DNA from 3 places in the Streptomyces sp. NPDC059008 genome. Region 1 is predicted to be linked to each of the others. Evidence: riboswitches for the same ligand, from Rfam matches in the RefSeq annotation. Region 1 holds a riboswitch; each other region holds the start of a gene.
What was found. Region 1 has a riboswitch for cobalamin ahead of ACFWZH_RS06765 (CoA-acylating methylmalonate-semialdehyde dehydrogenase). Riboswitches for the same ligand answer to the same signal wherever they lie in the genome.
Positions count from the first base shown of each region.

Region 1 (9,670 bases):
GACCGGCTGCCGGAGGACCGTTTCCCGCTGCGGCAGATGCTCAAGCCGATCGTGGAGACCGGCGAGTACCGCGGTGGCCTGTACGCCGTCCCGATGAGTTCGGACGGCGGGATGCTCTACTACCGCACCGACCTGCTCAAGAAGGCCGGGATCGCCCGGCCGCCGGTCACCTGGGCACAGCTGAAGGCGGACTGCGCCAAGGTCAAGAAGCTGCCCGGGGCGGCGGACACGTCGTGTTACGCCGGGCAGTTCCAGAAGTACGAGGGCCTGACGGTCAACTTCGCCGAGGCGGTGAACTCCGCCGGCGGCGTCGTCACCGACTCCAAGGGCCGACCGCACGTGGACAGCCCGCAGGCGAAGAAGGGCCTGGACTTCCTGGTCGACTCCTTCCGGGACGGCACGATCCCCAAGGACGCCCTGACCTACCAGGAGGAGGACGGCCGCCGCGCCTTCCAGGACGGCAAGCTCGTCTTCCTGCGGAACTGGCCGTACATGTACTCCCTGACCTCCAAGAAGGACGGCTCCAGCAAGGTCGCCGGCAAGTTCGGCGCCGCGCCGCTGCCCGGCCTCGACGGCCCCGGCACCTCCAGCCTCGGCGGCCACAACCTGGCCCTGTCGGCCTCGGCGGAGAACAAGGCCACCGCGATCGACTTCATGAAGTTCTTCGCCGGCCAGGAGATCCAGCGCTTCACGCTGTCGCGGGCCCCGGGAGCGCCGACCTACCGCGCGCTCTACGACGACCCGAAGCTGATCGAGCAGTACCCGTACCTCCCCACCCTCAAGAAGTCGGTCCTGCGCGCCGTGCCGCGGCCCCGGGTGTTCCAGTACGGCGATGTCACCGCGGCGGTCCAGCGGGAGGGCTATGCCGCTCTGACCGGCGGCAAGAGCAGCGCGCAGGCGCTGAAGGACCTCCAGAAGACCCTTCGGCAGCAGCCCGCGACGGACTGAGGAAACGAGGAGTACGCCATGGCGACCACCCACACCACGGCAGCGCCCCGGGCCCCGCTGTCCGTACCGACCAGACCCCCGGGACGACGGCGCAAGGCGACCACCGGGTCCGGACGGCTCGCAGCCCTGCTGATTTCCCCGACACTGCTGGTGCTGACGATCGTGGTCCTCTACCCGACGATCGTGGCCCTCAAGGACTCGCTGTTCGGCACCCCCGGACTCGACCCGACGACCGGATTCGTCCGGGACACCGATCCGTTCGTGGGAGCCGAGAACTACACCGCGATCTTCGGTGAGGCGGGCGCCCGGTTCTGGAACGCGTTTTGGAACACCACCTTCCTCACCGTCACCACGGTCGCGCTGGAGGCCGTGATCGGAGTGGCGATGGCACTGGTCATGCACCGCGCGTTCCAGGGCCGGGCCCTGGTACGGGCCGGCATCCTGGTGCCGTGGGCGGTACCCACCGCCGTCAGCGGCCTGCTGTGGCGATGGATCTTCAACAGCGACGGCATCGCCAACGCCGTCACCGGCCAGCACGTGCTGTGGACGACCGAGGGCTTCCACGCCAAGGTCGCGGTCATCATCGCCGACGTATGGAAGACCGCGCCGTTCATCGGGCTGCTGGTACTGGCCGGCCTCCAGGTCATCGACAAGGCGGTCTACGAGGCGGCCAAGCTCGACGGGGCGAGTGCGCTCCGCCAGTTCTGGCACATCACCCTGCCCCTGGTGAAGCCCGCCCTGCTGGTGGCCGTGCTCTTCCGGACGCTCGACGCGCTGCGCATGTTCGACCTGCCGTACATCCTCATCGGCGCGCAGAAGAGCTCCGTGGAGACGCTGTCGATGCTCGCCCAGGACCAGGCGGCGAACGTACGGTTCGGACCCGCCGCGGCCTATGCGGTGATCCTCTTCGTCTATGTCTTCCTGATCGCGCTGGCCTTCGTCCGGCTGCTCGGCGCCAATGTCGTCGCGGACGACGACGCGGCCCCCAGGCGCGGCCGGCGACGCCTGCGTCTGCGCACGGGGGTGGCGGCATGACGAACTCGCTGAACTGGCGCAAGTGGCTGCTGTACGCGGGGGTCGCCCTGGTCGTCGCCTACTGCCTCGCACCGTTCTACTGGATGCTGGTCTCCAGTCTCCGGCGCACGTCGGACATCTTCGACAACTCGCTGATCCCCACCCGCTTCTCGTTCGAGAACTACCTCGCGGTCCTCGACCCCTCCCAGTCCTTCACCCGCGCCCTGCTCAACAGCGTCGTCGTGGCCGGTATCACCACTGTCCTGGCGCTGGTCCTCGCCACCTTCACCGCCTATGCGATGGCGCGGCTGGAGTTCTGGCTCAAGCGTCTGGTGCTCACCCTGATCATCGCCACCTCGATGTTCCCGGTGGTGTCGATCACGGTCCCGCTGCTGAAGATGTTCGTCGACTTCGGCTGGATCAACACCTACCAGGCGATGATCGTGCCCAGCATGTCCTTCACCCTGCCGCTCGCGGTGTGGAACCTCACCGCGTTCTTCCGGCAGATGCCCGACGAGCTGGAGCACGCGGCCATGGTCGACGGCTGCACCCGCGGCCAGGCCTTCCGCAAGGTCATCATCCCGCTGGCGGCGCCCGGCATCTTCACCACCGCGATCATCACCTTCATCGCGTCCTGGAACGAGTTCCTGATCGCCCTGTCGATGACGAACAAGGCGGAGATGCAGACCGCACCCGTGGCGATCTCGAAGTTCTCCGGGGCCACCCAGTTCGAGACGCCGTTCGGCAGCCAGATGGCGGCCGGAGTCCTCGTCACCGTCCCGCTCGTGATCATGGTGCTGATCTTCCAGCGCCGGATCGTCGCCGGCCTCACCGCAGGTGCGGCGAAGTAGGGCCGGTCCGATGGGCCAGGGTCGGACAGGCCCCGGCCCTCCCGCCCTCCGTACCGCTTTCCGCACACTCTTCCCCAAGGAGTACGCCCGACCATGCCCAGCACCGCACCCTGGTGGCGCAGCGCCGTCATCTACCAGGTCTACATCCGCAGCTTCGCCGACGGGAACGGCGACGGGATCGGTGACATCGCAGGCATCCGCTCACGTCTTCCCTACCTCAAGTCCCTTGGCGTCGACGCCATTTGGATCAACCCGTGGTACAAGTCGCCGATGGCCGACCACGGATACGACGTGGCGGACTTCCGGGAGATCGACCCGCTGTTCGGCAGCGTCGCGGAGGCCGAGGCGCTCATCGAGGAGGCGCACCGCTGCGGCATCCGCGTCATCCCCGACATCGTGCCCAACCACACCTCCGACCAGCACGTATGGTTCCAGGCCGCGCTGGCCGCCGGGCCCGGCAGCCCGGAGCGCGAGCGCTATGTCTTCCGGGACGGACGCGGCCCGGACGGTGCCGAGCCGCCCAACGACTGGAAGTCCTGCTTCGGCGGTCCGGCCTGGACACGGCTGCCCGACGGACAGTGGTACCTGCATCTGTTCGCCCCCGAGCAGCCGGACCTCAACTGGAAGAACCCGGAGGTACGCGCCGAGTTCGAGGACATCCTGCGGTTCTGGTTCCGCCGCGGCGTCGACGGTTTCCGTATCGATGTGGCGCACGGCCTGATCAAGCACCCCGAACTGCCCGACCTGCCGGTCCCTGCGGACCCGGGCTCCCCGGAGGACCAGGCTCCGGTCGACCACCCGCACTGGGACCGCGACGAGGTGCATGAGATCTACCGCTCGTGGCGCCGGGTGGCCGACGAGTTCCCCGGCGACCGCAAGTTCGTCGCCGAGGCATGGGCGCCCAACCCCGAGCGGCTCGCCCGCTACGTCCGGCGCGACGGCCTGCACACCGCCTTCAACTTCGACTTCCTGATGACCAGTTGGGACCCCGGGGCGCTGCGCGAGGTCATCGACAGCTCGCTCGCCAGCCTCGGCGCCGTCGGCGCCCCCGCCACCTGGGTGCTCTCCAACCACGACGTCGTACGCCACCCCAGCCGCTTCGGGCGCGCGGTGGTCAGGAAGTGGACCGCCAATGTGCCCTACCGGCCGGAGGGCCCCCTCGACCTCGGACTCGGCATCCGCCGCGCCCGCGCCGCCGCCCTGCTGATGCTCGCCCTGCCGGGTGGCGCATACGTCTACCAGGGCGAGGAGTTGGGCCTGCCGGAGGTCGAGGACCTGCCCCAGGACGTGCTCCAGGACCCCATCTGGGAGCGCTCCGGAAACACCGACCCCGGCCGCGACGGCTGCCGCGTCCCGATCCCGTGGTCCGGGCAGCAGGCACCGTTCGGCTTCAGCCCCGACGACGCCACCGGCGCGCCCTGGCTGCCCCAGCCGGCCAACTGGCACGCCCTCAGCGTCGAGGCGCAGACCGGCGACGAGACATCCATGCTGGAGCTCTACCGCCGCGCCCTCCACCTGCGCCGGGACCACGCCGCACTCGGCGACTCCGGCCTGACCTGGCTGGACACCCCACCCGGAGTCCTCGCCTTCACCCGCGAGCCGGGCTTCGCCTGTGTCGTCAACCTCTCCTCCGAGCCGTACCGCCTCCCGGAGCACGACGCGGTGGTGCTGGCGAGCGGGCACCTCGAGGACGGCCGACTGGGGGCGGACGAGGCGGTCTGGTTGGCGCTGTGACGGTGTGACGGCGCAACGGCGCCGACTGTGCGGACGGGCGACCGACCGGCCGACTCCAGGCCGGACGGTCGCCCTTCGCGCATGCGCTCGGGCAGCAGGCCCCACTCCCGGGCTGAAGGGACTGGATTTACTAGGGCGTCCAACTATATATTCGGGGCCAAGGCCCGCGGTGCAGGGAAGCCGGTGTGATTCCGGCACGGTCCCGCCACTGTGACCGGGGAGTACGTCGTCGAGCAGAACGCCACTGACGAGCACGAGGTCGGGAAGGCGGGCGGCGTGCGCTGATCCGGGAGTCAGGATACCGGCCGCGGGATGTTCCGTGTTTTCCACGAGGATGGAGCAGACACGCATGGCACCGGTATGCGTCCAGGACCCCGGCGGACCCGTCGGACGGGCATCGGACTCCCCAGGATTCCTCCGTCACGACCCTCCCGTCGTCTGAGGCCTCCGCCATACGCGATCTCGCGCAGCCCCCCCACGGACGCCACCTCGCCCGTGCCCCGGCGGGCGCGCCATCCCGGATCCCCTCCGGAACCGTCCGGATCCCCCTGACGAGAGCAGGTATTCATGGTCCGTGAACACGACCGCGCCTCCGTGCGCGAGTTGACCCACTTCGTCGGCGGCAAGCGCACCCCGGGGACATCGGGGCGCTACGACGACGTGTACGACCCCAACACCGGTCGGGTACAGGCCCGTGTCCCCCTCGCGAGCCGCGCCGAGACCGAGGCCGCCATCGCCGACGCCGCCCGGGCGCAGCGGGAGTGGGGCGGATGGAACCCGCAGCGCCGAGCCCGTGTGCTCCTGCGATTCCTCCAGCTCGTCGAGCAGGAAAGGGACGCGCTGGCCCGCCTGCTCTCCTCCGAGCACGGCAAGACGATCGCCGATGCGCACGGCGACCTCCAACGCGGCCTGGAGGTCGTCGAGTTCGCCGCGGGCATTCCGCACCTGCTCAAAGGCGAGTTCACCGACAACGCCGGCACCGGCATCGACGTCCACTCCCTGCGCGCCCCCATCGGCGTGACCGCCGGCATCACCCCGTTCAACTTCCCCGCGATGATCCCTCTTTGGAAGGCGGCGCCCGCCCTGGCCTGCGGTAACGCCTTCCTTCTCAAGCCCTCCGAACGCGACCCGTCCGTGCCGCTCCGGCTGGCCGAACTGTTCCTGGAGGCGGGCCTGCCGCCCGGTGTCCTCAACGTCGTGAACGGGGGCCGGGAAGCCGTCGACACCCTCCTGGAGGATCCCCGCGTCGGCGCCCTCGGCTTCGTCGGCTCAACGCCCGTCGCCGCGCACGTCTACGCCGCCGCGGCGGCACACGGCAAGCGCGCCCAGTGCTTCGGCGGCGCCAAGAACCACCTGATCGTGATGCCGGACGCCGACCTCGACCAGGCCGTAGACGCCCTGATCGGCGCCGGTTACGGCTCGGCGGGCGAGCGCTGCATGGCGATCTCGGTCGCCGTCCCGGTCGGCGAGGACACCGCCGACGCCCTGGTGGCACGCCTGACGGAGCGCATCGGGCGGCTGCGCATCGGCCGCAGCGACGACCCGGAGGCGGACCTCGGCCCGCTGGTCGGCCGGGACGCCGTCGACCGGGTGCGCGGATACGTCGACCTCGGCGTTCAGGAGGGGGCCGAACTCGTCGTCGACGGAAGGGACTTCGTCCTGCCGGGACACGAGAGCGGCTTCTTCGCCGGTGCCTCCCTGTTCGACCGGGTCACCCCGGACATGCGCATCTACCAGGAGGAGATCTTCGGGCCGGTGCTGTCCGTCGTCCGCGCCGGCGACTACGAGGAGGCCCTGCGCCTGCCCAGCGAGCACGTGTACGGCAACGGAGTCGCGATCTTCACCAGGGACGGCGACACCGCCCGGGACTTCACCCGCCGGGTGGACACCGGAATGGTCGGGGTGAACGTGCCCATCCCGGTGCCGGTCGCCTACCACACCTTCGGCGGCTGGAAGCGCTCCGGCTTCGGCGATCTGAACCAGCACGGCCCGGACGCGATCCGCTTCTACACCCGTACGAAGACCGTCACCTCGCGCTGGCCCGGAGGCCGGCGCGAGGGCGCGAGCTTCACGATTCCCACGATGGGGTGACCGACGATGACCAGCACCCTGCTCACCGAGGACCAACAGGCCCTCGTCGAGACCACCCTGGACTTCGCCCAGGACCACCTCGCCCCGCACGCCCTCGACTGGGACCGTGAGAAGCACTTTCCCGTGGACGTCCTGCGCAAGGCCGCCGGCCTGGGACTGGGCGGCGTCTACGTCCGTGAGGAGTCGGGCGGCTCCGGCCTCGCCCGCACCGACGGCGTCCTCGTCTTCGAGACCCTGGCCTCCGGCTGTCCGTCCATCGCCGGATACCTCTCCATCCACAACATGGTCGCCTGGATGATCGACCACTACGGCGACGACGCCCAGCGCGACCGCTGGCTGCCCCGGCTGTGCGCCATGGACGACCTCGCCAGCTACTGCCTCACCGAACCGGGCGCGGGCTCGGACGCCGCGGCCCTGCGCACCCGGGCCGTCCGCGAGGGCGACACCTACGTCCTGACCGGGGTCAAGCAGTTCATCTCCGGCGCGGGCGCCTCCCAGCTGTACGTCGTGATGGCCCGGACCGGTGACGACGGTCCCGACGGAGTCTCCGCGTTCGTCGTCGACAAGGACGACCCCGGCCTGTCCTTCGGCCCCGACGAGCGGAAGATGGGGTGGAACGCACAGCCCACCCGGCAGGTCGTCCTGGACGGTGTCCGACTGCCCGCCGACCGGCTCCTCGGCCGCGAGGGGCACGGCTTCCGCATCGCGATGAACGGTCTGAACGGCGGCCGGCTCGGCATCGCCGCCTGCTCCCTCGGCGGCGCCCGCAGCGCCCTCAACAGCAGCCTGACCCATCTCGCCGACCGGGAGGCGTTCGGGCGGCGGCTGCTCGACGCGCAGGCGCTGCGGTTCCGCCTCGCGGACATGGCGACCGAACTCGCCGCCGCCCGCGCGCTGGTCCAGCAGGCCGCCCAGGCCCTCGACCGCGGCGACCCGCAGGCACCCCAGCTGTGCGCCATGGCCAAACGGTTCGCCACCGACACCGGCTACTCCGTCGCCGACCGCGCCCTCCAACTGCACGGCGGCTACGGCTACCTGAGCGACTACGGCATCGAGAAGATCGTCCGCGACCTGCGGGTCCACCAGATCCTGGAAGGAACCAACGAGATCATGCGCGTCATCGTGGCCCGTGGCCTGACGGAGGCGTTCTGATGACCGCCGCCGAGGAACCCGTACTGCTGCACACCGCCGGACGAGCCGCCTACCTCACCCTCAACCGCCCCCGGGCCCTGAACGCCCTCACGCACCCGATGGTGCGCCGGATCGACGAGGCGTTGACCGCCTGGGAGCACGATCCGGCCGTCGAGACCGTGGTCGTCACCGGCGCGGGGGAGCGGGGCCTGTGCGCGGGCGGCGACATCCGCGCCATCCACGACGACGCCCGCGACGGCGACGGCGCCGCCTCGGCGGCCTTCTGGCGCGACGAGTACCACCTCAACGCGCGCATCGCCCGCTACCCCAAGCCGTATGTCGCCGTCATGGACGGCATCGTGATGGGCGGCGGGGTCGGCGTCTCCGCGCACGGAAGCGTCCGGGTCGTCACCGAGCGGTCCCGCATCGCCATGCCCGAGACCGGCATCGGCTTCGTCCCGGACGTCGGCGGCACCTACCTGCTGACCCTCGCGCCCGGCGAACTCGGCACGCACCTGGCGCTCACGGGCGGTCAGATCGGCGCGGCCGACGCCCTGCTGTGCGGGCTCGCCGACCACTACGTACCGTCCGGCGCACTGCGGCAGTTCGTCGACGACCTCGCCGGCACACCCGTACGAGAAGCGCTCACCCGCCATGTGCAACCGCCGCCGGAAGGAGAGCTGGCCGGTCGGCGGCACTGGATCGACGCCTGCTACGCCGCCGACAGCGTCGAGGAGATCGTCGACCGGCTCCTCGCCCATGGTGACCCGGCCGCGAAGGAGGCCGCGAAGACACTGCTCGCGAAGTCGCCCACCGCCCTCAAGGTCACCCTGGCCGCCCTGCGCCGCGCCCGGCGGCTCGGCCCGCTGGAACGGGTCCTGGACCAGGAGTACCGGGTCTCCTGTGCCGCCCTCGCCGCCCCCGATCTGGTGGAGGGGATCCGCGCCCAGGTCGTCGACAAGGACCGCGAACCGCGCTGGTCCCCGGTCACACTCACCGAGGTCTCCGACGCCGACGTCGAGCGCTTCTTCGCCCCCCTCGGCCCCCGCGAACTGGGGCTCGGCGCCGGCGCCGCACAGGAGGTGGCCTGGTGACCAGGAGCATCGCGTTCATCGGTCTCGGGCACATGGGCGGCCCCATGGCCGCCAACCTGGTGACGGCGGGCCACCGCGTGCGCGCCTACGACCTCGTGGCCGCGGTCCTGGAGACCGCCGCCGGGGCGGGCGTCGAGCCCGCCGGATCCGCGGCCGAGGCCGTCGCGGACGCCGACGTGGTGATCACCATGCTGCCCGCGGGCCGCCATGTCCTGGACCTCTACGACGGCGTCCTGGGCGCCGCCCGCCCCGGCACCCTCTTCGTCGACTGCTCGACCATCGACGTCGCGGACGCCCGCACCGCCCACGAGCGGGCCACCGCCGCCGGAATGCGGTCCCTGGACGCCCCGGTCTCCGGAGGGGTCGTCGGTGCCGAGGCGGCCACGCTCACGTTCATGGCGGGCGGGGGCGAGGCGGAGTTCGCCGAGGCGGAACCCCTGCTGGCGGCGATGGGAAAGAGGGCCGTCCACTGCGGCGGCGCGGGCGCGGGCCAGGCCGCCAAGATCTGCAACAACATGATCCTCGGCGTCTCGATGATCGCGGTCAGTGAGGCCTTCGTCCTCGGCGAGAGCCTCGGACTGTCCCACCAGGCCCTGTACGACGTGGCTTCCACGGCGTCCGGACAGTGCTGGGCGCTGACCGTGAACTGCCCCGTACCGGGACCAGTGCCGGGCAGTCCCGCCAACCGCGACTACCGGCCCGGATTCGCCGCCTCCCTGATGGCCAAGGACCTGGGCCTCGCCGCCGACGCCGCTCGCGCGGGCGGCATCCGGGCGGAACTCGGGCTCCGCGCCGCCGAGTTGTACG
Region 1 is NZ_JBHYJC010000003.1:314,639-324,308, forward strand. Features, by position in the region: gene ACFWZH_RS06745 (ABC transporter substrate-binding protein) at 1-948, shown strand, start outside; gene ACFWZH_RS06750 (carbohydrate ABC transporter permease) at 967-1,983, shown strand; gene ACFWZH_RS06755 (carbohydrate ABC transporter permease) at 1,980-2,813, shown strand; gene ACFWZH_RS06760 (alpha-amylase family glycosyl hydrolase) at 2,907-4,547, shown strand; cobalamin riboswitch at 4,691-4,872, shown strand; gene ACFWZH_RS06765 (CoA-acylating methylmalonate-semialdehyde dehydrogenase) at 5,115-6,638, shown strand; gene ACFWZH_RS06770 (acyl-CoA dehydrogenase family protein) at 6,645-7,790, shown strand; gene ACFWZH_RS06775 (enoyl-CoA hydratase/isomerase family protein) at 7,790-8,863, shown strand; gene mmsB (3-hydroxyisobutyrate dehydrogenase) at 8,860-9,670, shown strand, end outside.

Region 2 (9,670 bases), on a different contig from region 1:
CCTCGTCATCTCCTTCGCCCCCGAAACGGCCCCCGCCCCGTCCGGCGACTGACCCCTACCGCCGCCCGCCGGCCAACAGACCGACCACCGACAGCGCGCCCCACCCCACGGACACCGCGGCCGCCTTCGCCCTCCGGTCCCGACCCGGCAGCGTCGCACCGACCAGGACGGCGTCCCCGAGATCCGCCGCGATCCTTATGTACGCGGCGGTGCGCAGCGCCGGCCCCTCGGGCGCCAGCGCGAGCGCGAGCCCGCTGGCCACCTCCCGCCAGGCCAGCGGGCGCAACGAGACCCGGGTGGCCCGCTCGACCCTTCCCTCACCGTCGACCAGCCCCGAAGGCCGCGCCAGCAGATCGGGCACCGCCGTCACCGCCACCCCGTACACCGCCGTGGCCACCCCGACCGCACGCAACAGACCGACCTTCATCCGCTCTCCCGCTCTCCCTCGCCGACGCCTTCCGCCCTCACCGCCTGCTTCCCCTCAACTCCTTTCCGCATCAAGCCCCTTCCCAAACGACATCATCGATGTCATCATGACATCATGAGTGTCAATGAGGGGGATGCCGCAGAGCATGGCACCGACGCGAACGGCGCTGGAGCGCACAGCTCCACCGCGCGCGACGCCGACAGGGAGGGGACCGACGGACCCCCTCCCGCCGAGGACCTGCTGTACGGCGTCATCAGACGCCTTTGGCCGCTGCACCGGACGGTCGTCCGCGCGGTGGAGCGCGAGCTGACGGACACGGGCATGACCGCCGGTGAACACGCATTGCTGGACGCCCTGCACAGCGAAGGCCCCAGGACCGTGCCGCAGTTGGCCCGCTCCATGGGGCTCGACAGACAGCCGGTGCAGCGCTGGGTGAACCACGCCGCGGAGCTGGGCCTGGTCGTGACGACACCCAACCCCGCACACCGCCGCTCCTCCCTGATCGAGCTCACCGCCGAGGGCACGGCGGCAATACGCGGGATCCAGGAGTTCGAGGCGACGGAGCTGCGACGACGACTGGCCGACCTGCCCGCCGAGGACGTCCGCACGACCCTGCATGTACTCGACCGACTCGGCGAGGAATTCCGGCACCTGGCGAACGGCTCACACGTTCCACCGGAGAATGCCGACATCACCGACAAGTAATGTCAGCACCACGCATCTCACGCGCAAAGGACGGTCCGGAGCATGACCCGAGCAATCACCGACTGGTCCGAGGTCGACAACGGCCTCGTGCCGGTCGACAGCGGCGAGCTGTTCTATGAGACGGCCGGCTCGGGTCCCGCGGTGGTGCTGCTGCACGGCGGCATGCTCGACCAGCACATGTGGGACGAACAGTTCACCTGGCTGGTGAACTCCGGCCTCCGCGCGATCCGCTACGACTTCCGCGGCCACGGCCTGTCCTCCACGGTGGACGGGGACTACGCCAACCACGACGACCTGTGCACGCTCCTGGACGCGCTCGACGCCCCCAGCGCCGTCCTCGTCGGCCTCTCACACGGTTCGCGGGTCGCCCTCGACACCGCGATAGCCCACCCGGACCGGGTGACGGCCCTCGCGCTCGCCTCCCCCGGCATCAGCGGCCGCCCCTTCACCGACCCCTTCGTCCTGGAGCACATCAAGGAGCAGGTCGCGGCCATCGGCGCACCGGACGGCGCGGAGCGCTATGTCGAGCACTTCCTGCGGATGTGGGTGGACGGTCCGCATCGCGAACCATCCGCCGTGCACCCGGGGTTCCGTGAGCGGATGCGCGCCTCGGCCACGGCCAATGTGGAGGTGCATGCCGACGGGCTGGGCGCCGGGATGCCCCTTGAGGTCGGCGCCGCGGACCGTCTCGGCGAGATCCGGGTGCCGACGGTCGTGCTCGACGGCGACCTCGACAGTACGGACATCTCCGCCAACGCCCACGCCATAGCGCTGGCCGTCCCCGGCGCCCGAAGAGTCCGAATACCGGGCGCGGCCCATATGGTCAATCTGGAGAACACCGGGCTCTTCGACCGCGAACTGCATGCCTTTCTCTCGTCCTTGGAGTACTGACCCGGCGCCCCTGGCCCACCGGCCCCGCCGGAGCCCCGGCCCTCCCGGCGACCACCGGCCGTGAGTCCGCTGCCACTGGCCCGCACCTCCACCCGTCCTCCTCGACAGATCCCGCACTCCCCGGCAGATAGAGTGACCGAGCCGTGGTGTTCGGGAAGACCGGTGCCGGACCTTGTGTCCCAGGCCGGAGCGGCCCTCGCCACTGTGATCGGGGAGTTTCCAGCCCTTTCCGTATGCGCATGGCGCGCGTACGGCGCCACTGACCGCAGCCCGCGGCCGGGAAGGCGGGGAGGGACGCGTGCACCCGTAAGCCAGGAGACCGGCCACGGCATCTCACGAAGTGATCCACGAGGTGCTGGAGCGTGACCGCCGGATGGCCCTGTCCACCGATACCCCGAACACCCCTGCCCCCGCCGCGTTCCGGTGGCGCCGGCAGGACACCCTCCGTACCGCCGGTCTGATGGCCGTCATAGCCGGTCTGCACGTCGTCGCCTTCGGCGTGCTCTTCCTGCTCGTCGTCCCGCACCACTACTCCGTGGGCAGCCAGGTCTTCGGCGCCGGACTCGGCATCACCGCCTACACCCTCGGCATGCGGCACGCCTTCGATGCCGACCACATCGCCGCGATCGACAACACCACCCGCAAGTTGATGGCCGACGGCAAGCGGCCGGTCTCGGTGGGCTTCTGGTTCGCGCTCGGCCACTCCAGCGTGGTGGTCGCGATGGCCGCCCTCGTGGCGGGCGGCGCCCAGCTCGCCGGGACCCTGCTCAACGACGAGTCCCGTACCCACCAGATCCTCGGCACCATCGGCACCACGGTCTCGGGGACGTTCCTCTACCTCATCGCCGCCCTCAACCTCATCGCGTTGGCCGGGATCTGGCGGGTCTTCCGCGGTATGCGCGACGGCCGGTACGACGAGGCCGAGCTGGAGCAGCGCCTCGACTCGCGCGGCTTCATGAACCGCTTCCTGGGGCGCTTCACCCGCTCGATCTCCCGCCCCGGCCAGATGTTCCCGCTCGGCTTCCTCTTCGGGCTCGGCTTCGACACCGCGACCGAGGTGACCCTGATGGTGATGGCGGGCAGCGGCGCCGCGGCCGGCCTGCCGTGGTACGCGATCCTGTGCCTGCCGCTGCTGTTCGCCGCCGGGATGAGCCTGTTCGACACCCTCGACGGCACGTTCATGAACTTCGCCTACCAGTGGGCGTTCTCCAACCCGGTGCGCAAGGTCTACTACAACCTCACCATCACCGGACTGTCGATCGCCGTCGCCTTCTTCATCGGCACGATCGAGCTGGTGACCGTGCTGCACGACAAACTCGCCCTCGACGACCCGCTGACCGGCTGGATCTCCAGCCTCGACCTCGACAACGTCGGCTTCATCATCGTCGGCCTGTTCGTCGTGGTGTGGGCCGCGGCGCTGGCGTACTGGCGACTGAGCGGCGTGGAGAAGCGCTGGGCGCAGCGAGCGGAGGCGGCGGACCGGGCGAAGCCCGCAGAGCAGGCGGCACCGGCGTCGGACTCCTGAGGCACGGCGCGCGGGCCGCGCCTCACCTCACGTGGCCGAACCGGCCGCGGCGCCCGTCACCAGATCCGGCCCCCAGCGCCTCAGCGCCACCGCCAGATCCAGCGGCCGCAGCCGGTCCGCCACCTCCGGCCCCGGCCAGTCCTCCCGCGGAACCCGCCACATCACCTCGAACTCGTTGCCGTCCGGGTCCCTGGCGTACAGGGACTTGGAGACGAGGTGGTCGGTGGCGCCGACCAGGGCGCCGCGCTCGCCGAGCCGCGCCTCGGCCGCGGCGAGTTCGCCGAGCGTGCCGACCTCCCAGGCCAGGTGGTACAGCCCGACGCGCCCGGCCTCCGGCCCCGGCGCGTCCGCCCCTACCGCGAACAGCCCCAGGTCGTGATCGTTCAGCGAGCCGGGCGCGCTGAGGAAGGCCGCCCGCCCCGGTATCTCCACATCCACGGTGAGCCCCAGCGCCTCACCGTAGAAAGCCACCGCCCGTGCCACATCCCGGACGTACAACACCGCGTGATTGAGCCGTCGTACGGCCATGAACCCGCTCTCCGATCTCCCACCACGACACCACGTGGCCCATTTACTTGAAACTTCAAACTACTGTGGACGATACACCCCCACACGCCACAAACAACAGCCCCCAGCGGCCCCCGGAGCACCTCCACCCCCGCCACCCCACCGCCCCCGGGCACGAAAACGGCCCCCGACTCAAACGAGCCGGGGGCCGCTGACCTCACGGTCCACCACTACGGGCACCACAGGATCCGAACCTGCGACACCTACTTGCAGGAGAGCCTCTGCTCCCAGGCCGATGCCTCGGGGCGGGCCTCCAGGCCACGGATGTGCTGCCGCCTGGCGACCGGCAGGAGCTCGAATACCCCCACCGGCCGGGCTAGCCGGCCCTCTTCGCCCGAACGTCCTCGGCCGTCAGGGCCTTACCACCGACTGCCCATTCGCCGCTGGGCGTCTCGGTGACCACCACATGCGTCACCGGTCGCAGTGCCTCGCCTTCGATGGCGATCAACGCCTCGGAGACATCTTCGACCATCTTCTGCTTCTCTTCGGGGGTGAATACTCCGGCGATCACCTTGATGTCGATGAATGGCATCGGATGCCTCCCACAGATGGTGAGATCGAGCCGCCATGTCGCCTTGGCACCAGGGCCGAATGCGGTGTGGGCTTCGCGTCCTCTTCGGAGAGAAGGGCACCGGCGAGCCGCGCGCTGACTCTCGCAGCCTGCCCGAACAACACTCGCAGGCGGCGCCCGGTCCCCGTCCGGCCGGCCCGGTTCACCGTCGAGCGGCGACGCCGATCGCCAACCGCCGCTGCCGGCCTTCCGGCGCTGACATGCTGCTACCAGTGTCGCAGATCAACCCCTGTGACGTGCGGCAGCGCGGTTCGGATGGGCCGCGCATCCACGGCAACAAACGATCAAGGCCCAGGAATCCGAGTACATATCGGATGGCCTGGGCCTTCGTCGTTTCGCGTGGTGAGTGGGCACAGACGGATTTGAACCGCCGACATCTGCTTTGTAAGAGCAGCGCTCTACCGCTGAGCTATGCGCCCTGGTCGAGCCGACAGACTACCTTGCCTTCGGGGCTGAACTGCAAACCAGTGCGCGAAGTGCGAACTTACCGGCCGGTGTGTTCGTTTCCGGTGAGTGGGAGAATGGCATCCGTCCTGGGGCGAACCGATCGGGAGAGGGAAGTGACGGCGACACACACGCAGCCGCATGAGCAGCGAGAACGCCGTCGCGCGCGTGGAGGCCCGGTCCGGGATGCGGTGACGCTCGCGTTGCTGCCGTTGCCGTTGCTGATCGCGTTGGCCCCGATGGCGTTCGCCGGTGGGGGGACGCGTCGCTGGTTCGGGCGCGGGGAGAGCCAGCGGGCCGATGCGCAGGCCGCGAAGGATGCCGCAGCGGCGGCCTTCTACGAGCTGGACACCGCACACCGGGATCTGCGGATCTCCATAGAGACGATCACCGCGGTGGACAGTTCCCCTCAGGCTCAGCGGGCCGCGGCGGACTACGAGGGCTTCGGGCGGCGGATCGACGAGGTGAGTCACGGCTATATCACCGCGGTCGACTCCCATGATCTCGACCGTGATGATCTGGACGGCGCCGCGATGACACGGGCGCGGGCCGATCTGACGCGGGCCAAGGAGGAGCTGGACCGGGTCAAGGGCGACCTCGACCGGTTCGCACAGGGGCTGGGGCCGCTGCTGCAGTCCGCCGAGACGCAGCTCGCGCAGCTCGCCCCGGCGGTGGAGCGGGCGCGGCAGGCGCTGCTGGCGGCGAGCAACGCGCTGGACGCGGTCCGGGCCCAGGGCATGCGGGCGGACGATCTCGCGGCCCGGCTGGCGGCGCTCGGGCCGGAGCTGACCAAGCTCAATCAGGGCGCCGGGCAGCACGGCGTACAGGAGACCATCCGGCGCGCCGACGACGTGCTGCGCAGGTCCGAGGGCATACGGGCCGAGGCCGAGCGGTTGCCGGCGAAGGCCGCGGAGATCGACAAGCGGCTGGTGTCACTGCGGACCCGGGCGCAGGCGATCACGACGCGCGCCGGGAAGGTCGATCCGGTCCTCAGCGAGCTGCGGCGGCGCTACAGCGCGGCATGCTGGCAGGACCTGCAGCACGTCCCGGAGCAGGCGGCGCAGTCCGTGCAGCAGGCCGAGGTCAAGCTGCGGGAGGCGCAGCAGGCGCGGGACGAGCAGCGCTGGGCGGATGCCACGAGCCGGCTGGCGACCGTACGGGCGCTGCTGGACTCCACCGACGACGCGGTGTCTGCGGCCGGTGACCGGCTGCAGCGGCTCGATGCGGTGTCGTTCGACCGGCAGAAGGAGGTCGAACGGACCCGCTTCGCCCTCCGGGACGCGCAGCGGCTGGCGATGGCCGGGCGCAGCACCCCCGACCCGCGGCATGCCCGCCCCCTGGACGACGCGGTGGCGCGGCTCGACCGCGCGGTCGCCGGTCTGGAAGGGCGGCATCCGGACTGGTGGCACTTCCTGACGGAGACGGAGGCCGTGCGGCAGACGGCGGCCCGGGTGGTGCAGGAGATCCGGGACGCCAGGGGCGCGGCGGGGACCGCCGGCTGAGGCTGGCGGCTTCGCCCAGGCGACGCTGAGTGCAGTTCCCTGCCGGGGCAGGAGTCGCCCCGTTCCGGAGACGTTCTTCCAGGTGCGATGGCGTGAAGCGGCCCTTGGGCGGATCCTGGAGATTGAGTACGGCCCAGGCGGCACATCTGCGCGAAGGAGGCCGGACATGGCTACTGGGGCTACTGGCCATACCCTGCACGGGCCCATGGGGCGGTTCCACCGGGCCAAGGGGCACCGTCGTGCCCGGCTCGACGAGCATCTGCCCGTGGATCACGGGCTCAGCAAGGTCTACCGCATCGGCGCCGGGCTGATGGGCCTGGTGCTGGTCGCATTCGGCATCCTCGGACTGACCCACCACATCGGCTTCTTCGACACCGGCGGCGACACCGTCGCGGGGCTGAACACCAACGGTTCCCTGAGCGTGCTGTCGATCGTCGTCGGAGCGATCCTCTTCGCCGGCATGGTGATCGGCGGGAACTTCGCCTCGACCCTCAACATCGTGTTCGGCGGCCTCTTCCTGCTGAGCGGATTCGTGAACCTGGCGCTGCTGGACACCGGCGCGAACTTCCTCGCCTTCCGCATCCAGAACGTCCTGTTCAGCTTCGTGGTCGGGCTGATGCTGCTGGTCTTCGGGATGTACGGACGGGTCAGCGGCGGCCTCCCGCAGGACAACCCTTACTGGCGCGCCCGACACCCGGATGAGGCGGAACAGTTCGACCGCGGCCAGATGCACCCGGTAGCCGGCATGACGGCCGGCCGGCTGGTGGCGCGCCGGAAGATGCAGGGCGCCCCGCATGCCGGGCGCGGCTCGTTCGGCCCCGGTACCAGTAGCAGCATCACCCGAAGGAGCACCGGTGCCGGCTCCGGGAGCACGGGCACCGGCGCGGGCGACTCCGGCGGCAAGGGGGCCTGACCGGGGCGAGGGACACGTCAGGGCGTACCGAGGTGGGATTGGGGTGCTCGGTACGCCCTGACGACCGGTGCCGGCAGGCGGCGGGTGGTTCGGGGGCAGGGGGAGGCGGGGCGCGGGGACCAGGGGCAGGGGGAGCAGGGAGCAGCACCATGAGCCGGTCGGAGCGCGCCGCCTCCGCCGCGGGCCACGGAGCGCACGGCGCGACGGTCGAGGCGCTCGCCAGGCGGATCCTCCAGGGCACCTACGGCGAGGGGGAAACCCTGGTCATGCCGGAGTTGATGGCGGAGCTGGACGTCAGCCAGACCGTACTGCGTGAGGCGGTCAAGGTACTGACCACCAAGGGGCTCCTGGGCACCCATCAGCAGCGCGGCACCTTCGTCCGCCCCCGGGAGGAGTGGAATCTCCTGGACACGGACGTGCTGCGCTGGAAGCTGGCGGCCGGGGTGTCCTCGGACTTCTTCGCCGACGTGCTCGAACTGCGCCGCTCCATCGAGCCGGCCGCGGCCGCGCTCGCCGCCGAGCGCCGTACCGACGACGATCTGGCCGCACTGGACGCCGCGCTGAGCGCGATGGCCGCGACCGACGACGATCCGGTGCTGCTCGTACGCGCCGACGCCTCCTTCCACACGGCGATGCTGATCGCGTCGAACAACCGCTTCTACGCGCAGATGCACCGGGTGATCGTGCCCGTGCTCGTCGAGCGCGACCGGGCGGTGCTCGCCGCCGATCGCGCCTTCGAGCATCCGCATGCGGTGCACGCCGCGGTCGTCGAAGCCGTACGGAACCGGGACGTCGACGGCGCGTACATGGCGATGCTCGAACTGCTGGACAAGTCGGCGCGCGAGCATCCGTAGGCCGGGCCGGGCCGGCCAGGGCGTGGCGCGTGCCGTGGGGGCGGCGGCGACGGCCCTCCCCGTTACGGCGACGTCCCCCGCGGGCAGTAGATCGCGCACGGGCCCACCGGGGACCCACGTCCCGCCGTACGCCGCGCACGCCGAAAGGACGGTCCGGTCCATGGAGATCAGCCGCATCGAGACGTTCCTCGCCCCGCCGCGCTGGATGTTCGTACGGGTGGAGACCGATGAGGGCCTCGTCGGCTGGGGTGAACCGGTGGTCGAGGGGCGGGCGGAACCCGTCCGGGCGGCCGTGGAGGTGCTGTCCGCATACCTCCTGGGGCAGGATCCGGCGCGTATCGAGGACCACTGGCAGGTCATGACCAAGGGCGGCTTCTACCGGGGCGGGCCGGTGCTGTCGTCCGCGCTCGCCGGTCTGGACCAGGCCTTGTGGGACATCAAGGGCAAGCGCCACGGTGTCCCCGTCCACCAGCTGCTGGGCGGGCCGGTCCGAGAGCGGATCCGCGCCTACGCATGGGTCGGCGGCGACGAACCGCAGGCCATCCGGGAGGCGATCACCGCGCAGATCGAGGCGGGCTTCACGGCCGTCAAGATGAACGGCTGCGGCCGGATGAGCCCGGTGGCGACCCGCGCCGAGGTACGCGCATGCCTGCTCCGCGCCGAGACCGCACGCGAAGTCCTCGGTGAGGAACGGGACTTCGGCCTCGACTTCCATGGCCGGGTCTCCCCCGCCAACGCCCGCAGGCTCCTCCCCCTGCTGGCCGAGACCGCACCGATGTTCGTCGAGGAGCCGGTGCTCGGTGATTACATTCAGGCCCTCCCTGATCTCGTCAACGCCTCCAGCGTCCCCCTCGCACTCGGTGAACGTCTTTACAGCAGGCGAGAGTTCCTGGCCCCGCTGCAGTCCGGCGTCGCGATTCTCCAACCGGATGTCTCGCATGCGGGCGGTATCTCCGAGCTGCGCCGGATCGGCGCGCTCGCGGAGGCATACGGGGCGCAGCTCGCCCCACACTGTCCGCTCGGCCCGGTGGCACTGGCCGCCAGCCTCCAAGTCGCCTTCACCACGCCGAACTTCCTCATCCAGGAGCAGTCCATCGGGATCCACTACAACCAGGGCGCCGAGCTGCTGGACTACGTCGTGGACCCGGAGCCCTTCCGCTTCCAAGGCGGGTCGCTGCTGCGCACCGAACGCCCCGGGCTCGGTGTGGAGGTCGACGAGGCCGCCGTACGGGCGGCGGACAAGCGGGGGCACGCCTGGCGGAACCCGGTGT
Region 2 is NZ_JBHYJC010000004.1:282,514-292,183, reverse strand. Features, by position in the region: gene ACFWZH_RS09105 (nucleoside/nucleotide kinase family protein) at 1-52, shown strand, start outside; gene ACFWZH_RS09100 (hypothetical protein) at 56-427, opposite strand; gene ACFWZH_RS09095 (MarR family winged helix-turn-helix transcriptional regulator) at 542-1,132, shown strand; gene ACFWZH_RS09090 (alpha/beta fold hydrolase) at 1,175-2,023, shown strand; cobalamin riboswitch at 2,151-2,366, shown strand; gene ACFWZH_RS09085 (HoxN/HupN/NixA family nickel/cobalt transporter) at 2,397-3,548, shown strand; gene ACFWZH_RS09080 (VOC family protein) at 3,576-4,076, opposite strand; gene ACFWZH_RS09075 (4-oxalocrotonate tautomerase family protein) at 4,432-4,647, opposite strand; tRNA gene ACFWZH_RS09070 (tRNA-Val) at 5,034-5,105, opposite strand; gene ACFWZH_RS09065 (hypothetical protein) at 5,247-6,632, shown strand; gene ACFWZH_RS09060 (DUF4383 domain-containing protein) at 6,838-7,545, shown strand; gene ACFWZH_RS09055 (FadR/GntR family transcriptional regulator) at 7,695-8,399, shown strand; gene dgoD (galactonate dehydratase) at 8,560-9,670, shown strand, end outside.
Region 2: it holds a riboswitch for cobalamin, as region 1 does, so the genes downstream of both, ACFWZH_RS09085 (HoxN/HupN/NixA family nickel/cobalt transporter) here and ACFWZH_RS06765 (CoA-acylating methylmalonate-semialdehyde dehydrogenase) in region 1, are expected to answer to the same signal.

Region 3 (9,670 bases), on a different contig from region 1:
GCACCCCGAGCCGGCGCGCGGCCCCGGTCAGCCCCGGCTCGGCGGCCTTGGCCGCCACCGTCGCCAGCGCCACGACCGGCCGGTCCGTCAGCCCCGCCGCCGCCCGTGCGGCCGTGATCAGGTCCAGCACCTCGCCGACCGGGACGCCGCGGCTCGCGCCCACACCGGCGATCAGGGGCGCACCGGGGCCGCCGGCGCGGTCGGCCGCCCGGCGGCTCATGGCGCGCCGGCTCCCCGGCCGAAGGCCACCAGGCCGTGCCGGCCCTGAAGGACCGCGGTGAGCTGCGCGGCGGGGCCGGCCGCGATCGGCTCACCCGGCCACCGCACGCCGAGCGCCGCCAGCGCGTCCCGGGCCGCCCCGGGGTCGGGGTGCGTGGCGCGCAGCGATACCAGGGGGACCCGCGGCAGCCCGCTGCCCGACGGATGCGGGGCGTCGCCCCAGTCGAGGAGGAAGGGCGACAGGCCCTGGGCCCGCTCCGGAGGCGTCAGCCGCCAGGCGATCCGGGCGCCTTCGGGGGTCCGCCGGGCCATCGCCGCCGGATCGCCCGGGTCCGCCCCGCGGGCCCGCGCCTCGGCGACCCGGTCGGCGATCGCGGTGACCCGCACCGCCCAGGCGACCAGCCGCGGCCCGGTCAGCGCGTCGATGCCGAACCACCGCGGCCCGGCCGGGGCCGGCTGCTCCGGGTCGGGCCCGACGATCTCGAAGTACGCCCCGCCGCCCAGGTCCAGCAGATGGTTACGGGTGCCCCGGCCCGGATGGCTGCCGCCGCGCACCGGCCGCACCCCGGTCAGCTCCGCGACCTCGGCGACGGTGCCCTCCAGATCGGGCGTGGCATAGACGAGGTGGTCGAGGACGGCGGGCGCACCGGCCGTACCGGCGGTGCCCCTCACCGCGCGGCCCCGTACGCCGCCGCGCCCCGCGCCGCGCTCGTCGCCAGCCGGCCGGCCAGCGACGGCTCCGCCGCCCAGTGCACATGCAGATACGACGCATGCACCCCACCAGTCACAAAGCCCTCCACGCGCCGCTCGGGGTGGGTCAGCCCCCACGCCGGCTCCGCGCCCGCCCCCGGCTCCAGGACCGTACGGTGGAACTCATGGCCGCGCACCCGCGTCCCGGCCGCGGCCAGCGCGTTGTCCCGCAGCGCCACCGCCTCCCGGTAGCCGAGGGTGAGCCGCTCGGTCATCCGGGCCTCGGCGGGCAGCACCCCGCACATCGGCTTCCCGTCGATCGCGCGGGAGAGGTACAGCAGCCCGGCGCACTCGGCGGACACCGGCGCACCGGAGGCGGCCAGTTCGGCCACCGCGGCGCGCAGCGGGGCGTTCGCCGACAGATCCGGCGCATACACCTCGGGGAAGCCGCCGCCGATCACCAACCCGTCGGTGCCGGGCGGCAGTTGCTCGTCCCGCAGCGGGTCGAACGGAGCCACCTCGGCGCCCGCGGCGGCCAGCAGCTCGGCGTGCTCGGCGTACGAGAAGGTGAACGCGGCGCCGCCGGCGACGGCGATCAGCGGCGCCTTCGCGGCGCCGCCCGTCACGCCGGTGCCCGTCGCCGCCACCTCCGCCGCCGGATCCCACGGCGCGTCCGGCAGCTCCGGCACCGTACGGGCCAGCGCCAGCAGCGCCTGGAGGTCGCAGCCCGCGCGCACCCGTGCGGCCAGTTCGCGCACCGACTCCAGTGCCTCGGCCCGCCGTTCGGCGACCGGCACCAGCCCCAGATGGCGCGACGGCGTACCGGCCCGCCCGTCGCGGCGCAGCGCGCCCAGCACCGGCACCCCGGAGGAGTCCATCGCCTCGCGCAGCAGCTCCTCGTGGCGGTCCGAGCCGACCTTGTTGAGGATCACCCCGGCCAGCCGCACCTCCGGGTCCCACGACGCGAAGCCGTGCACCAGCGCGGCCACCGACCTCGACTGCGAGGACGCGTCCACCACCAGCACCACCGGCGCCCGCAGCAGCTTGGCGACCTGCGCCGTGGACGACAGCTCGCCCTTCCCCGACGCCCCGTCGAACAGCCCCATCACGCCCTCGACGAGCGCGAGATCGGCGCCCACCGCGCCGTGCAGGAACAGCGGTGCGATCCGGTCCGGGCCGCACAGATAGGCGTCCAGGTTGCGGCCGGGGCGGCCGGTCGCCAGGGAGTGGTAGCCGGGGTCGATGTAGTCGGGACCCACCTTGTGCGGCGACACCGTGAGCCCGGCCTCGGCGAACGCCGCCATCAGGCCGGTGGCCACCGTCGTCTTGCCCGCGCCCGACGACGGCGCGGCGATCACCAGCCGTGGAATCGACCCGTTGCTCATGCCCGGCTCACCATTCGATGCCCCGCTGGCCCTTCTGCCCCGCGTCCATGGGGTGCTTGACCTTCGTCATGTCCGTCACCAGGTCGGCGAAGTCCAGCAGCGGCTGGGGGGCGCCGCGCCCGGTGATGACGACATGCTGCGTACCGGGGCGGTCGCGCAGCACCGACACCACCTCCTCGGTGTCGATCCAGCCCCACTTCAGCGGGTAGGCGAACTCGTCGAGCACCAGCAGCTTGTAGGTCTCCGCGGCGAGGTCCCGCTTGACCTGCTCCCAGCCCTCGCGCGCCGCGTCCTCACTGGAGGCGATGTCGCGCTGCACCCAGGACCAGCCCTCGCCCATCTTGTGCCAGGCGACGGTGCCGCCCTCGCCGGAGTCGCCGAGCACCTTCAGCGCCCGCTCCTCGCCGACCTTCCACTTCGCCGACTTCACGAACTGGAACACCCCGACCGGCCAGCCCTGGTTCCAGGCGCGCAGCGCCAGCCCGAAGGCGGCGGTGGACTTGCCCTTGCCCTGGCCGGTGTGGACGAAGACCAGCGGGCGGTTGCGGCGCTGGCGGGTGGTGAGCCCGTCGTTCGGTACGACGGACGGCTGTCCCTGCGGCATTACGCGGCCTTCCTGTTGGCGTGATCGGTCCTGTTGCCCCGCACGGTCCGTACGAGGGCGGAGACGCTGTCGGCGCGCAGCTCGTCGAGGGTCACGGCCGTGCCCTGCAGTTCCCGGGCCAGTTCGCCCGCGAGCCCCAGCCGCACCGGGCCCGACTCGCAGTCCACGACCACCGAGGCGGTGCCCTCGGCGGCCAGCAGGCGGGCGGCGCGGGCGGCGCGGGCGACCGGCTCGGGGCCGCCGGTCGCCCGTCCGTCGGTGACGACCACCAGCAGCGGGCGGCGCGAGGCGTCTCGCATCCGCTCCACCCGCAGCACCTCGTGGGCCCGCAGCAGCCCCTCCGACAGCGGCGTCCGGCCGCCCGTCGGCAGCTGCTCCAGGCGCGCCGCACCCGCCTCGACCGACGACGTCGGGGGCAGCGCCAGCTCCGCGCCGGCGCCCCGGAAGGTGATCATGCCGATCTTGTCGCGCCGCTGGTAGGCGTCCAGCAGCAGCGAGAGCACCGCGCCCTTGACCGCGCTCATCCGCTTGCGCGCCGCCATCGAACCGGACGCGTCCACGACGAACAGCACGAGATTGCCCTCGCGGCCCTCGCGCACCGCCTCGCGCAGATCGTCCCTGCGCACGACCAGGCCGCTGCCCCGCCGCCCGCGCGCGTGCTGGTGCGGGGCCGCGGCCTGCACGGTCGCGGCCAGGTGCAGTTTGCCCAGGGCGCCCCGGGGGCGGCGGGCACCGGTCGTCCGGCCGTGCGCGGTACGGGCACGGGAGCGGCGGCCGTCGGCGCCCTCGCCCAGGCCCGGTACGTCCAGCCGGCGGGTCCGAAACGGCTCGGCGGCCCCGACGGCCGGCTTCTCCCCGGCCGCGCCCGCCTGAGGCCGGGGCTCGGGCTCGGGCTCGGACTTCTCGGGCGCCTGGGGGGACTCGGGGGCCTGCGGGGCCTGGTGGTCCTGCTGGTGCGGCAGTTCGGCCTCCGGCTGCTGCGGCGACTCCTGCGGCCCGCCCTCCCGCGGCGGCGGCGCACCGCCCGGACCGCCCCCGTCGGGGCCGCCGTCCGGACCGTCCGGCTCCGGGTCGTCCTCGCCGTCCGCGCCCTCGTCCGCCCCGCCGAACTCCTCCAGCGTCCGGTCGAGCTTGTCCTCGTCCAGGCCGGGGGCGTCGAAGGGGTTGCGGCGCCGGCGGTGCGGCAGCGCCAGCAGCGCCGCCTGCCGGACGTCCTCCTCCTGGACGTCCGTGCGTCCCGCCCAGGCGGCCAGGGCCGTGGCGGTGCGCGCCATCACGATGTCCGCGCGCATCCCGTCCACCTCGAAGGCGGCACAGGTCGCCGCGATCTGGCGGAGCGCCGCGTCGCCCAGCACCACATGCGCCAGCAGCTCCCGGGCGGCGGCGATCCGCCCGCGCAGCCCCTCCTCCTCGGCCGCCCAGCGCGCCGCGAAGCCGGCCGGGTCGGCGTCGTAGGCCAGCCGCCGGCGGACCACCTCCACCCGCTGCTCCGGCTCGCGCGAGGCCGCGACCTCGACCGTGAGCCCGAACCGGTCCAGCAACTGCGGCCGCAGCTCGCCCTCTTCGGGGTTCATGGTGCCCACGAGCAGGAAGCGGGCCGCGTGCCGCACGGAGACGCCCTCGCGCTCGACGTAGGAGGCGCCCATGGCGGCGGCGTCCAGCAGCAGGTCCACCAGGTGGTCGTGGAGGAGGTTGACCTCGTCGACGTACAGGATGCCGCGGTGCGCGTCCGCCAGCAGCCCCGGCTCGAAGGCCTTCACGCCCTCCGACAGGGCCCGCTCGATGTCCAGCGCGCCGACCAGCCGGTCCTCGGAGGCGCCGACGGGCAGCTCGACCATGCGCGTCGGGCGCTGCTCGACGGCGCCCGGCTCGTGCGGTCCGTCAGGGCAGCCGGGGTCGGGTGCGGCGGGCGCGCAGGCGAAGCGGCAGCCGCCGACCACGTCGACGGCCGGCATCAGGGCCGACAGCGCACGCACCGCAGTGGACTTGGCGGTGCCCTTCTCGCCGCGCACCAGCACCCCGCCGACCGCGGGGCTCACCGCGTTCAGCAGCAGCGCCAGCCGCAGATCGTCCATCCCGACGACCGCGGTGAAGGGGTACTGCGGGGTCGTGTTGTGCACCGTTGTCATGCCTTGTCATCCTCCACGTCGCCGGCCCGATCCGTCCCATGCGTACCCCTCATGGCGCCCCCGGAGGCACGAACGGCAGCCCCTCCGGCACCCCTTCCTCGATCAGCCGCCACAGCGCGTCCGTGTCCGCGTGCTCCTCGATCAGATCGCCCAGCCGGTCCAGCTGCTCCTCGCGCAGCGCGGCGAAGCTCGTGTCGGGGGCCGGGACGAACGCCCGCCCCGCGTCGGCCGCCACCCGCCGCAGGAACGCCCGGCGGAAGCCGTCGCTCTCCAGCGAGCCGTGCCAGTGCGTGCCCCACACGGAGCCGACCCGGCAGCCGTCCAGGCCGTGCCCTTCGTCATCGGAGAAGAACGCCTCACCGCCGGTCACTTCGGCGACGCCGTGGTGGATCTCGTACCCCTCCACCGGCTCGCCCAGCGCCCGCCCGGCTGGCCGCGCGAGGGTCTTCTCCGCCGCGAAGCGCACCCGTACGGGCAGCAGCCCCAGCCCCTCGACCGTGCCCGCCTTCGACTCGACCTCGTCCTCGATGCGCTCGCCCAGCATCTGGAAGCCGCCGCAGACGCCCAGCACCGGGCGGCCCTCGGCGGCCCGCCGGGCGATCGCGTCCGCGAGGCCGCGCTCGCGCAGCCACGCGAGCGCCCGGACGGTGCCCCGGGTCCCCGGCAGCACCACCAGGTCCGCGTCGGCCAGCTCCTCGGCCCGGTCCACGAACCGCACCACCACGCCGGGTTCGGCGGCCAGCGCGTCCACGTCCGTGAAGTTCGACATCAGCGGTACGGCGGCGACCGCGACCCGCAGCACATCGGCGCCGTGCGGCGGCGCCACGACGCTCTCGCGCACCGCGCCGCGCAGCGAGACCCGCAGGCCGTCCTCCTCGTCGATGCCCAGCCCGTGCGCGAACGGCAGCACGCCCAGCGTCGGCCGCCCGCTCAGCCGCCGCATCATCGCAAGGCCGGGCTCCAGCAGCGTCACATCGCCCCGGAACTTGTTGACGAGGTACCCCGCGACCAGCGCCTGGTCCTCCTTCGACAGCAGCGCCGTGGTGCCGAAGAAGGACGCGAACACCCCGCCGCGGTCGATGTCGCCGACCACGACGACCGGTATCCGGGCGGCCCGGGCGATGCCCATGTTGACGATGTCGGTGCGTCGCAGATTGATCTCGGCGGGGCTGCCGGCGCCCTCGCAGATCACCGCGTCATGGGTGCGCCGCAGCTCGGCCAGGCAGTCGGTCACGGTGCCGAGCAACTGCTCCTGCCGGCCCGCGTGGTAGCCGCGGGCGCTGAGCTCACCGACCGGCTTGCCCAGCAGCACCACCTGACTGCTGCGGTCGCCGCCCGGCTTGAGCAGCACGGGGTTCATCAGCGCGGTCGGCTCCACCCGCGCCGCGGCGGCCTGCATCGCCTGGGCCCGGCCGATCTCCGCGCCCTCGCGCGTGACGAACGAGTTCAGCGACATGTTCTGCGCCTTGAAGGGCGCCACGCGCACGCCCTGGCGCACCAGCCAGCGGCAGATCCCCGCCGTCACCACGCTCTTGCCGGCGTCCGACGTCGTACCGGCCACCAACAGGCCCCCGCCGACGGCCTTGCCGGACGCCCTGCTCCGCCCGTTCAACGGCTCTTCCTCCCGCTCCCGCGGCGCGCCGCCGCACTCCTGTGCCGCACCGCGCCCGCCACCAGCCGCCCCGCCACCGTCGTCGCCAGCGCCAGCGCGCTCACCTTCCGCGACAGCCGTACCGCCCGTTCGATGTCGCCGGCCGCGACCGGCCGCGCCCCGCCGTTGAGCACCGGTCGGTGCTCGACCCGCCCGGCGTACGCCAGCGTGCCGCCCAGCCGTACGCCCAGCGCACCCGCGAACGACGCCTCCACCGGGCCCGCGTTGGGGCTCGGGTGCGCCCCGCCGTCCGCCCGCCAGGCCCGCAGCGCGCCGCGCCGGTCGGGGCCGGCGAGCACCGCCAGCGCGGCGGTCAGCCGGGAGCCGGGCCAGCCGGCGAGGTCGTCGAGCCGGGCCGAGGCCCAGCCGAAGCGCCGGTAACGCGGCGACTTGTGACCCACCATCGCGTCCAGCGTGTTCACCGCCCGGAACGCCACCAGGCCGGGCACCCCGCCGAACGCGCCCCACACCAGGGCGCCCACCACCGCGTCCGAGGTGTTCTCGGCGACCGACTCCACCACCGCGCGGGCCAGCTGCGGCCCGTCCAGCGCCTGCGGATCACGCCCGCACAGATGCGGCAGCCGCTCCCGCGCCACGTCCAGGTCGCCCGCCGTGAGCGCCCCGCCGACGGCCCGTGCCTCCCGGCCCAGCGAGGTGCCGCCCAGCACGGCCCAGACCGTCGCCGCGGTCAGCGCGACCCGGGCGCCGCGGGAGCGTCCCGTGGCGCGCTGCAGCAGGGCGGCCCCGGCGGCCGCACCGCCCGCGCACAGCACGGCGTGTGCCGCTCCGTACCCGCGGTGGTCGCGCCACAGCCGGCGCTCCACGGCGCCCGCCGCCCGGCCGAACGCGGCCACCGGATGGCCGCGCCGCGGATCCGCCGCGATCAGGTCGGCGAGGAAGCCCAGGGCCGCGCCGCACGCGTATCCCGCGTGTTCGCCGCGCATCGGGTCAGACCGCCGTCAGGCCTCGAAGGGGCCCTGCGGGGGCGTGCAGTGGTGCTCTCGAAGGGCGGCCGGGCATGGCGGTATGTCCTCACTCAGGGTCCGCGCCCTGGCTCGACGTGACGGCGACAAGAGTCTCCTGGCTCCCGGATCGGCGTGGCCCCCGGCCTTCCAGTCCTGGTACGCCGTCAGACGTACGCGAGGCGGACCGTGGCCTTCGCTGGAGGAACGCTCCCCGGTGACAGTGGCGGGACCGCGCCGGATTCTCACCGGACTTCCTCATCTGTCGCCGATTGGCTCCGGCAGTCCACCACGCCCCGCGAAGGCCCGTCAACTCAACCTTGACCTGCGACGCAGCCCCGCGGCAGGCGCTGTGGCACGCGCCACAGGGTGGCGGCCGCGTCACAGACGGTTGCCTGTGCCCCTGATCCCACGTCACTATCAGTTGCACGGTGGCGAAGGGGCCGCCGGAAGGGGGCTGGGGGATGCCGGAGAGCGCCGGTCATCACGAGATCCGCATCAGGATCACGGGGACGAACAATCCGCAGCAGGACATCGACGACCTCCAGGTGTGGCTGGAGCGCGAACCCTGGCTGAGCCGCCGGGAACACGCCTGGGAGCAGCGGCCGCGCCCCGCCCACGAAGCGGCCGACACCGACGGTGCCGGCTCGGCCGGTCCCGGCGACATGGCCGTGGGAGTGGATGACCTGATCCTGGTGATCGTCGGCGCGGTCGCCGCCGAGGTCACCAAGGGGCTGGGCATCGCCCTGCGGGAGTGGCTGCGGCGCCGCAAGGAGGAGCGGGCCGAGGGCGAGGCGCCCGCCGTCGACGCCGGCACGGGCGGTGAGCTGCGGCCGGTCGGCGACACCGAACGCCCCGATCCGGGCGGACCGACGCGCGGGGGCGGCACCGGCGAGGGCTGACCCGGATGTCCGAATACGACGCGCGGGGAAAGATCAACCGGGCGCTGCTGGTCTGTGTCCACGACTACACCACGCTGACCGGCCTGCCCGCGGTGGAGGACAACGCCCCCGAGCTGCGGCGGGCACTGACCGCCACCGACCTGTTCACCGCCGACGAGGTCACGGTCTGCCGCCCCACGGAGCCCTGGGAGCTGGGGCAGGCCCTCAAGACCGCCGCCGACGAGGCGCGCGGTCTGCTGCTGGTGCACTTCTCCGGCCACGGCCGGGTCCGCAGCGACGGCGGCGATCTGCAGCTGATGGTCGGCGCCTCGGTGCCCCGGCAGAGCCACACCACCGTCTCCTGGCAGGACACGGTGCTCTCCTGCCTCGACAACGCACGGGCCGAGCGCATCGTGATCGTCCTGGAGTGCTGCTACGCCGGCAACGCCGACGGGGCCTTCCACTCCCTGCGCAAGCCCATGTCGCTGCTGATGGCCGCCCAGCCCAACCGCCGGATCTTCAGCGGCGACGAACCGGCCGGCGGCAGCCTCTTCACCCGCGCCATGGTGGAGATCCTCGAACACGGCCTCCCCGGCCGACGCTTCGTCGCCTTCGAGGACCTCGTACGGGAGCTGCGCACCCGGCTCGCCGACGAGCGGACCCCGATGGGCGACGTCTGGGAGCCGCGCTCCGCGAAGCAGAACACCCTCGACGACGTCGTCCTGTCCTTCGCCACCCCCGAGGTCCGGCTGCCGACGCCGCCGCGGGTCCGCTTACGCCGCTGGTTCAACCAGCACCTCCGGCGCCGGCTGCGGCTCCTGCTCGTGCTGGGCGGCGTCCTCGCGCTCACCGCCGCCACCCTGGTCACCCTGCACGCGCTGCGCCCGCCGCCGGACTGCCCGCCCGCCCTCGAACTGCGGCTGCTCACCGCCCCGGAGGCCGAGCCCACCCTGCGCCAGGCCGCCTTCGGCTACGAGATGTCCGAGCTCAACACCCGCCCGCTGCACGGCGAGGACGATCTGCCCGCGGGCTGCCGGCGCGCCCAGATCACCGTCTACTCCGCCGCCAAGGACCAGGTCGACCAGGGCTTCGCCGCCGCCGACCGCTGGCAGGGCCAGGCCCAGGGCACCGGCAAGGACCTCAAGGACA
Region 3 is NZ_JBHYJC010000077.1:7,112-16,781, forward strand. Features, by position in the region: gene ACFWZH_RS38085 (cobalamin biosynthesis protein) at 1-220, opposite strand, end outside; gene ACFWZH_RS38090 (VOC family protein) at 217-891, opposite strand; gene ACFWZH_RS38095 (cobyrinate a,c-diamide synthase) at 888-2,294, opposite strand; gene cobO (cob(I)yrinic acid a,c-diamide adenosyltransferase) at 2,302-2,898, opposite strand; gene ACFWZH_RS38105 (putative cobaltochelatase) at 2,898-5,027, opposite strand; gene ACFWZH_RS38110 (cobyric acid synthase) at 5,077-6,639, opposite strand; gene ACFWZH_RS38115 (cobalamin biosynthesis protein) at 6,636-7,622, opposite strand; cobalamin riboswitch at 7,752-7,902, opposite strand; gene ACFWZH_RS38120 (hypothetical protein) at 8,105-8,542, shown strand; gene ACFWZH_RS38125 (caspase family protein) at 8,548-9,670, shown strand, end outside.
Region 3: it holds a riboswitch for cobalamin, as region 1 does, so the genes downstream of both, ACFWZH_RS38115 (cobalamin biosynthesis protein) here and ACFWZH_RS06765 (CoA-acylating methylmalonate-semialdehyde dehydrogenase) in region 1, are expected to answer to the same signal.